One region of the Microbacterium shimangi genome, then DNA from elsewhere that is predicted to be linked to it. Evidence: predicted binding sites of a transcription regulator. Region 1 holds the regulator's gene; the other holds the start of a gene.

Region 1 (4,415 bases):
ACACGATCTCGTCGACCATCCCGAGCATCGTGTCGGCGTGCCGCAGGGCGGCTGTGGCCGCCGCCTGCGTCAGCGCGCTCAGGTGGTAGGGCAGCCGCACGAGTCGGAGAGCATCGATCAGCGCGGGATCGGCGGCCAGGTAGCCCACGCGTGCGCCTGCGAACGCGAACGCCTTGCTCATCGTGCGCGAGACCGCGAGCCTCGGCCTGCCGGGGAGGAGGGACACCGCAGACGGCACATCGCGCGGCGCGAACTCCTGGTAGGCCTCGTCGACGATCACGATTCCGTCGGTCGCCGCGTACGCCGCCTCGATCACTTCGAGCGACATGGGCGTTCCGGTCGGGTTGTTCGGCGCGCAGAGGAAGGTCACATCAGGCCGCACCTCGGTGATCTGATCCACCGCGGAAGCAGGACTGACCGCGTAGTCGTGCCCGCGGCGGCCGGAGACCCACTCGGCGCCCGTGCCGCGCGTGAGCAGCGGATACATCGAATACGTCGGACCGAAGGAGAATGCGGTGCGACCCGGCCCGGCGAAAGCCTGAAGCAGGTGCTGCAGAACCTCATTCGATCCGTTACCCGCCCAGATCTGGTCGCGCGTCAGCCCCTCACCCAAGTAGTCGGCGAAGGCCTCGCGCAGGCCCGTGAACTCACGATCGGGGTAGCGGTTGATGTCGTGGAGCGCGTGAGCCACGGCATCCATGATGTCTGCCGAGACCTCGTCCGGGACGGGGTGGGTGTTCTCGTTGACGTTCAGCGTCACGGGAAGCGCCGCCTGCGGCGCACCGTAGGGCTTCATTCCTCGCAGGTCGTCGCGGAGAGGGAGATCGTCGAGCGTCGTCACCCCTCGATGCTAGGGCCGACTCAGAGGGTGGTGGCGTACTCCGCGGGGATGGCGAGGCGCTGTCCTGCGGACACGGCGACGCCGTCGAGGGCGTTCAGTCGCACGATCGCGTCGACGACATCGCGGGGATCGGCCGACGGGGCGACCTCTTGCGCGATGCCCCACAGCGAATCGCCCGCCATGACCGTGACCTCGGAGAAGGTGCCCGCCGGTGCTCCGGCATCGCGCGAAGCGAGCGCGGAACCCCCGCTGATCGCGACGAAGCAGATCGCGACGGCGACCGGGAACGCGGCGAGCCCCGCGAGCACCCGACGGCCGCGGACGGTCAGACGAAGGCGCGTCGACGAGGCTGCGGGAAGAGCAGCAGGTGCGCTGGGGGCGAGTGCGATGGCGGTCATGGGGTTTCCTCCTGAGGTGAGAGATTCGCATCGGAGCCTCTGCCGGGAGGTTCCGATGCGAACCTCTATTCCGAAGCTATCTTCGATACAGTCACGGTGTCAAGACCGACCTGATCGCAGATCGATCGAACGCGACACGCGGCGATCAGCCGTGCAACGCGAAAGAATCCGGATACGGTTTCGACAGGGAGAGACCACCACGGACCTCCGACATTCGAAGACCCGCGCCCCCCAGGCGCGAGAGGGAGCAGCCAGAATGAGCGACGCGATGCCGTCCGGCGCCCGAGACAAGCCGCAGACGCGACGACGGAAAAGCCTCAGCGACAAGCAGATGGCGATCCTCGAGGTCATCCAGCGCTCTATCAGTCGTCACGGGTACCCGCCCAGCATGCGAGAGATCGGCGACGCGGTCGGACTCAAGTCGCTCTCGAGCGTGACGCACCAGCTGAACCAGCTCGAGCTCAGCGGATACCTGCGGCGCGACCCCGGCAAGACCCGCGCGATGGAGGTCCTCATCGACCTGCCGGGCACGTCGACCGAGAACCCCGCCGACACCGGGCCCACCGTGGGCGACGCAGCTCTCGTGCCGCTCGTCGGCCGCATCGCCGCCGGCGTGCCCATCACGGCCGACCAGCAGGTCGATGAGGTCTTCCCCCTGCCGCGGCAGCTGGTCGGCAAGGGCGATCTGTTCATGCTGAAGGTGTCGGGCGAGTCGATGATCGACGCCGCGATCTGCGACGGCGACTGGGTCGTGATCCGCTCGCAGTCGAACGCCGAGAACGGCGAGATCGTCGCGGCCATGCTCGACGGCGAAGCCACCGTCAAGACATTCCGCCGCCGCGACGGGCACACCTGGCTCCTCCCCCGCAACAGCGCGTTCGAACCGATCCTCGGAGACGAGGCCGTCGTCCTGGGCAAAGTCGTCGCGGTGCTTCGCGCGGTCTGACTCGACGTGATCCGCCCGTCATAGGGTGAGGGAATGTCCTCCCCCACCCCGTACGGCTCCTGGCCCTCGCCGCTCACCGCCCAGATGGTGGCGGCCGCTTCGCCCCGGATGGACGGTGCACGATTCGTCGGCGACGAGGTCTGGTGGGGCCAGACGGTGCCGTCCGAGGGAGGGCGCACCACCGTGCGGCGACGTCGGGCCGATGGTTCGGTCGACGACATCCTGCCGAACCCGCTCAGCGCCCGGTCGAAAGTGCACGAGTACGGCGGCGGCGCGTGGACGGCCGCGGGCGACGCGCTGGTCTTCTCCTCTCAGGCCGACCAGCGGGTGTGGGCACTCGCCCCGGGCGGCGAGCCGCGTGCGCTCACCCCCGACGACCCCACCGCTCGTTTCGCGGGTCTCACCTGGGCGGCGGGCACCCTGCTGGCGGTGCGTGAGCGCCACGGCACCCACCCCGTGCCGAAGCGCGACATCGTGCGCATCCCCCTCGACGGCTCTGCCGCAACCGACGGTGCCCTCGTCGTGACGGTCGTCGCGGGCAGCGATTTCGTCGCGCAGCCTGCTCTGTCGGCAGACGGCTCGCGACTCGCCTGGGTCGCGTGGGATCACCCCGACATGCCGTGGGATCAGACCCGGCTGCGCGTGGCAGACCTGGTAGAGGGCAGCGGCACGCCCGGTCGCACGATCAACGAACCCGGCACCGCAGCCCTTCAGCCGGTGTGGACGGGGGCGAACGAGCTCACGTACGTCGACGACCCCTCCGGCCGCTGGAACCTGTGGCGTGCCGCACCGGGCGAGGCGCCCATCGCGCTGGCGCCGAGCAACGCCGACACGGGCGGTGCGCTCTGGGTGCTCGGCACCCGTTGGTTCGGCGCGCTCGAGGACGGCCGAATCGTCGCTGTGCGCACCAATGGCGGCGACCAGATCGTCGTCATCGCGGACGGGCGGGCGACGCCCCTCGCGACGCCGGTGGTGGCGGGTGCCGCCGTCGAAGACGTCGCGGGTCATCGCGCCCTGGTATCGGGTGCGACCGCCTCAGGCGGGTCGGGGCTCTGGGTCGTCGACCTCACGGACGCCGCCGACCCCCGAATCGACCGCGTCGCGGGCGAGCGCGGCACCCTGGGCGAGGAGTGGTTCCCCGTCGCGCGAGAGCTGCGGGCGCCGGGGCCGCACGGGCCTGTCCACGCGTTCGTGTACCCGCCGACCAGCCCCGATGCCGAGGCGCCGGCCGACGAGAAGCCGCCGTACCTCGTGCTGGTGCACGGCGGACCCACCTCGCACGTCGGCCCTGCAGCATCCGCCAAGATCGCCTACTTCACGAGCCGCGGCATCGGAGTGCTCGACGTCAACTACGGCGGCTCGACCGGGTACGGCCGGGCCTACCGTGAACGACTCCGCGGCCAGTGGGGCGTCGTCGATGTCGATGACGTCGCCGCCGCGGCAGCAGCACTCTGCGACCAGGGCCTCGCCGACCCCGCGCGCGTCGCGATCGAGGGAGGATCAGCGGGGGGCTGGACCGTTCTTTCCGCGCTCGTACGCACCGACGCATTCGCCGCGGGGATCTCGCGCTACGGCGTCGGCGATGCCCGCGCTCTCGCCGCCGACACGCACGACTTCGAGGCGCGCTACCTCGACGGACTCATCGGGCCCCTCCCCGAAGCGGAGCAGCTGTACATCGACCGCTCACCCTTGACTGCGGCCGATCGGTTCCGGGTACCGATGCTGATCCTCCAGGGTTCTGAAGACGCCGTCGTCCCACCGACACAGGCCGAAGCCATTCGCGACGCGCTCATCGAGCGGGGCGTGCCCCACGCCTACGTCTTGTACGAGGGCGAGGGCCACGGTTTCCGCCGCGGAGAGACGATCGTCCACGCGCTCGAGAGCGAACTGTCGTTCCTCGGCGAGGTGTTCGGCTTCGCTACTCCCGGGGTGGCTCCGATTCGGCTGGAGTAGTCACCGGCTGTCCTCAGCGTCTGTGCAGATGACGGTGACGGATGCTGCGGGGCAGCCGCGATGATGCTCAGGCCGAGAACGGCTCGAGGTCGGAGGCGAGCTTCGCACCGACGTGCGCGTGGAGGAAAGTGCCCTCCTCCTGGTGCTCCTGCGAGACGATGATGCCGCTCTCGTGTGCGGCCGAGACGAGATCGCCCCGGTCGTAGGGAACCACCGCGCGCACCTCGACCGCCGGGAGCGGCAACGCCTGCTCGATGACGGCCCGGAGTTCGTCGAT
Region 2 (4,415 bases), on a different contig from region 1:
GTCGGGCGCCGCGCTCACCGAGGATGACCTGAGGGGGGTGCGGGCAGCCGATTCCTCCGCGATCGTCACCTTCGGCAGGGCGCGAACGGTGCCCGTCATCGTGTGGGTGGGGCGAACCCTCGCCCTCGCCGTGGACGGGGTGCGCCAAGAGTTGGTGTGGTCTGTCGCCTCGGAAGGCCGCGGGATCGAGCAGTTTCGTCTGCCGGCGGCCGATCAGACGGCGGTCGGTGCTCTGATCGCCCTCATCGAAGACGACCGCGATGTCGCCGCCGTCGCTGCCGAGCACCGAGACGAAGGGATGCTGCCGCTCACCGTCTTCTGTGCCGCGCGGGGAGGGCTCGAGGCGGTCTCGCTCTCGCTCACTCCGGTCGCCCGGCCGAAGTCGGCCGTGCCGACCTCCCGGGTTCTCGAACGGCTTCCTCGGGCGGGGGCTGCGCCGGTCGACCCGCCGCTCATCGCCCAGACGCGCGCCGCGCTCGAGGCCGTGGTGTCCCTCGCGGCGACCGGCCGGCGCGCCTCGCCCGCACAGCTCGTGCAGCTCGAACGTCGGGGGGCGGCCCTCGACGCACTCGGGGTGTCGACCGCGGTCGTCGCGCTCGCGAACGTGGGGGAGGAGCAGAGCCCCGCCGCTCTCGCCCGTGCGGTGTTCTTCCTCGACCGCACCCTGCAACTGGCGAGGGTGCGGCCGAGGGGAACGCCCGTCGGCTGAGGGCGGTGCCGAACCCCGGTCAGGCGACGGGAGCGGATGCGGCGGCGCGACCCCGCTCGAACCCGGCGGTGAAGCCGCGCTCATAGGCCTGCTCGCCGTGCGGCTGGTGGTCGCCGCAGCCATGGTCGCGGCCGTGGCCGAATCCGCGGTGCCCGTGGCCGGGACCGAAGCCTCGGTGACCCGGGCCGAAGCCGCGGTGGCCGCCCCCGAAGCCGTCCCGGAAACCCGGGCCGAATCCGCCGGCGAAGCCGTGGCGGCGGTGGCCCGCATCGGCGCTCTCGTCCCAGCCGAGCTCACGCGCGATCGCCTCGAGCGAGGCGAGCGTGGTGTCGAAGTCCTCGGGTGAGACGGCGCCCGAGACGCGCTCGCGCATTCCGTCGACCAGGGCGGCGAGCCGATCCTTCTCGGCCCTGCCGGCTTCGGTCAGCTCCCATCGACCGTCGGCCTCGACGATCCAGCCGCGGTCGGCGAGGCGGCGGACACGGCCGCTCTTTCGGGCGAGCCGCTCGGCCAACCACGGGGTGTCGACGCTGCTGTCGACGGCGTTCAGCAGCATCCAGTCGCGACGCGAGACATCGGCGTCGTCGAGCGACGCGGCGAACTCGTGGGCGAGGAGGCCGTCGACGACGCGCAGCCAGTAGCCGAGCGGACGACGGGGGGTTTCGTTTTCGTTGGTGTCTGAGTTCTCCATGGGGAGAGTCCTTTCGTTGCGGGGCCTAGACGGCCACCGGGATGTATGTCTTATGACAAGTAGTTGTAGAGTGACATGTATTTCGCATGCATGTCAAGTCACATGTAAATTGGATGCCGTGACCACCGATCCCGCCGAACAGATCGCTGCCGCGCTCGCTCGCTTGCGTGGCGGTCGTCCGCGACCCCCGTGGAGCCCGGACGGTGGAGCGCACGGGCCATGGAGTCACGGCGGCCCCCATGCCCACGGGGGAATGTCCGGTGCACCGCCGTGGGCCGAGCGCGGGCGCGGCCGGTTCGGTGGGCCGGCGCGGTTGCGTCTGCTCGAGGCTCTGCTCGCAGCATCCGACCCCCTCACGGTCAGCGAAGCCGCCGCAGCGATCGGTGTGGACCAGCCGCGCGCCTCACGCCTGGTGCAGCAGCTGGCCGATCACGGGCTGGTGAGGCGGGAGGCCGATCCGGCCGACGCGCGGCGCACGCGTATCGCCCTCACCGACGCCGGCGATGCGCTCGTCCGCGGCTTTCGGGGCGAGCGCCGCGATGCGGTGAGCACGGCCTTGGCGGACTTCACCGAGGCCGACCGGGCAGAATTCGCCCGCCTTCTCGCGAAGTTCGCGGAGGCCTGGCCGCGTTAGCGAGCCGCCCCGCGCATTCCGCCGGGTTTCGGTCGCTGAGCGGGTTGGCGGCGGCTGTGCTCCTCTCGTGCGTCTCGTCGAGTCGCGGTCGCTGAGCTTGTCGAAGCGTCCGAGGGCGGGCTTGCCAGGAGGGTCGGCCCGCAAGTTCGAGTGTCGGAGGTATGTTCTAGTCTTTGATCATGAGCGAGCACGGCGAACATCCCGCGGGCGAGGCCCCCGAAGTGCGTGCGTCGTACGGGTTCGATTCCGTCTCCAACGAGGATCGTGAGTGGTTCGATGCGGAGGCGGGTCGCGCTGCGGGTGGGCGTGACGCGCTCGATGACGTGATGGATGTGTCGACGTTGATGTCGTCGTTCGCGGCGCATCGGTTCCAGCGGGTCGAGGCCCTGCGTCGTGACGCGATGGTGGAGGGTGACCGGTTTCGTGGGGTGACGTCGGAGATCATCTGGCGGTCGTTGCGGTTGGAGTTGGCGGCGGTGTTGCAGGTGACGGAGAACGCGGCGGAGCGGATGCTGATCACCGCTGATGGTCTCGTGAACCGGTATCCGACGATGTGGGAGTCGTTGTCGCGTGCCCGCACGACGGAGCGTCACGGTGAGGTGTTCGTGGAGCTCGTCGACACGGTCGAACCGGAACTCCGCGACCGGGTCGTCCCCCTGGGGGTGGAGCTTGCCGAGACTCACGCGCTGGGTGCGTTCCGCCGGCGACTGCGGGCGCTGGTGGAGACGGTGCGGGCGGCGACGTTGGAGGAGCGTCACCGGGAGGCGTTGCGGGAGCGGCGGATGGTGGTGCAACCCGCCGATGACGGGATGGGATGGCTGCTTGTTCACGCGTCGATGGTGAAGATCCGGGCGGTCGCGAACCGGGTCACCGCGATCGGGAAGGTCCTCGCCGCGGAAGAAGGCGAGGAACGCACCCTCGATGAACTCCGCGCCGATGTGGTGGTCGATCTGTTGGTGGATGGGGAGATCGACAGCACTCCGGGGGCGGTGCGGGGGATCCGGGCGACGGTCGCGGTGACGGTGCCGGCGTTGTCCCTCCTCGACCACGCCCACGCGAGGACGGACCCGGCGGTGGTGGAGGGGGTCGGGCCGATCCCGATCGGCGAGGCGCGGGAGTTGTGTGGTGGGGCGGAGGGGTGGATGCGGGTGCTCACCCACCCCGAGACCGGGGTGGTTCTCTCGGTGGGGCGTGATCTGTATCGGCCCCCGGAGTCGCTGCGGCGGGTGGTGAGGTGGCGGGCGGAGCGATGTTCCGCGCCCGGGTGCGGGATCCCCGCCGACCGGTGCCAGATCGATCATCAGATCGCGTGGGAACACGGCGGCAGAACAGAACTCACGAACCTCACCCCCCTCTGCGTCGGACACCACACCGTCAAACACCACGGCGGGTGGCGGGTCGCCCAACTCGACGGGAGTGGTGGCGCGATCGAGTGGCTCTCACCGGGCGGGAGACGATTCATCGTCCATCCGGAACGAAAGGTGCCCACGTTCCGACCCGCGCCCGACCAGGCGGGGGCTGGCGGGGCCGCACCCTTCTAATCGCGAGCCCGCGGGGCCCTTCGACAGGCTCAGGGGCCGGCTTCGCGGAATCAGCGGGGGCTCGGGGTGGCGGCTATCCGCCGACCCGCGGGGTGCGCACCGGCAGGAGCAGGGCCAACCCCACGACGAGAACGATGACGATGCCGAGAATGCCGAACGCGGTGACGCTCGTGATGACGATGAGAAGCGACCAGAGCGCTGACGAGATCCAGCTCGCGGCCCGACCCGTCGTGGCGTACAGGCCGAAGATTTCGCCCTCGCGCCCGGCGGGGGTGACGCGGGCGAGGAACGAACGAGCAGCGGCCTGGGCAGGACCGACGAAGGCGCAGAGGATGAGCCCGCCGATCCAGAAGACGACCTGCCCGCCGTCGCGGAGGAAGAACACCGCGAGCCCGGCGATGATCATGCCGATCAGCGCCGTCACGATGATCTTCTTCGCGCCGAAACGGTCGTCGAGGCGTCCGGCGAGGATCGTCGAGATGCCGGCGACGAGGTTCGCCGCGATGCCGAAGATGACGAGTTTGATGAAGTCGAACCCGAAAACACCGCCGGCGATGATCGCGCCGTAGGCGAAGACCCCCGCGAGGCCGTCGCGGAAGACGGCGCTCGAGACGAGGAACCAGAACGTCGGTCGCGTCTCGGTGTTGCGATACAGCCCGATGACGTCTTTGATCAGCAGCTTGTAGCTGGCGAAGAAGCTCACACGGGCGATCTCGCGACCGGAACTCGGCTCGGGGACCGCGAAGAACAGGGGCACCGAGAACACGATCGCCCAGACGGCGCAGCCGACGGCGATGAGCCGGAACGGCAGTCCGTCGTCGGCGGGGAGGCCGAACCAGT

The links. Region 1 encodes LexA, which represses DNA repair genes until DNA is damaged. Its sites were predicted from a motif close to TCGAACANNTGTTCGA; they were not measured.
Region 2: the regulator LexA is predicted to act here: its motif matches at 2,188-2,203, upstream of ACFXQA_RS05670 (HNH endonuclease signature motif containing protein).

What each region holds. Positions count from the first base shown of each region.
Region 1 covers NZ_JBIGII010000001.1:25,778-30,192, forward strand. The annotation lists gene ACFXQA_RS00140 (histidinol-phosphate transaminase) at 1-841, opposite strand, end outside; gene ACFXQA_RS00145 (LysM peptidoglycan-binding domain-containing protein) at 862-1,239, opposite strand; gene lexA (transcriptional repressor LexA) at 1,508-2,185, shown strand; gene ACFXQA_RS00155 (S9 family peptidase) at 2,219-4,138, shown strand; gene hflX (GTPase HflX) at 4,206-4,415, opposite strand, start outside.
Region 2 covers NZ_JBIGII010000003.1:835,495-839,909, forward strand. The annotation lists gene ACFXQA_RS05655 (hypothetical protein) at 1-709, shown strand, start outside; gene ACFXQA_RS05660 (MarR family winged helix-turn-helix transcriptional regulator) at 729-1,400, opposite strand; gene ACFXQA_RS05665 (MarR family winged helix-turn-helix transcriptional regulator) at 1,519-2,034, shown strand; gene ACFXQA_RS05670 (HNH endonuclease signature motif containing protein) at 2,214-3,575, shown strand; gene ACFXQA_RS05675 (MFS transporter) at 3,649-4,415, opposite strand, start outside.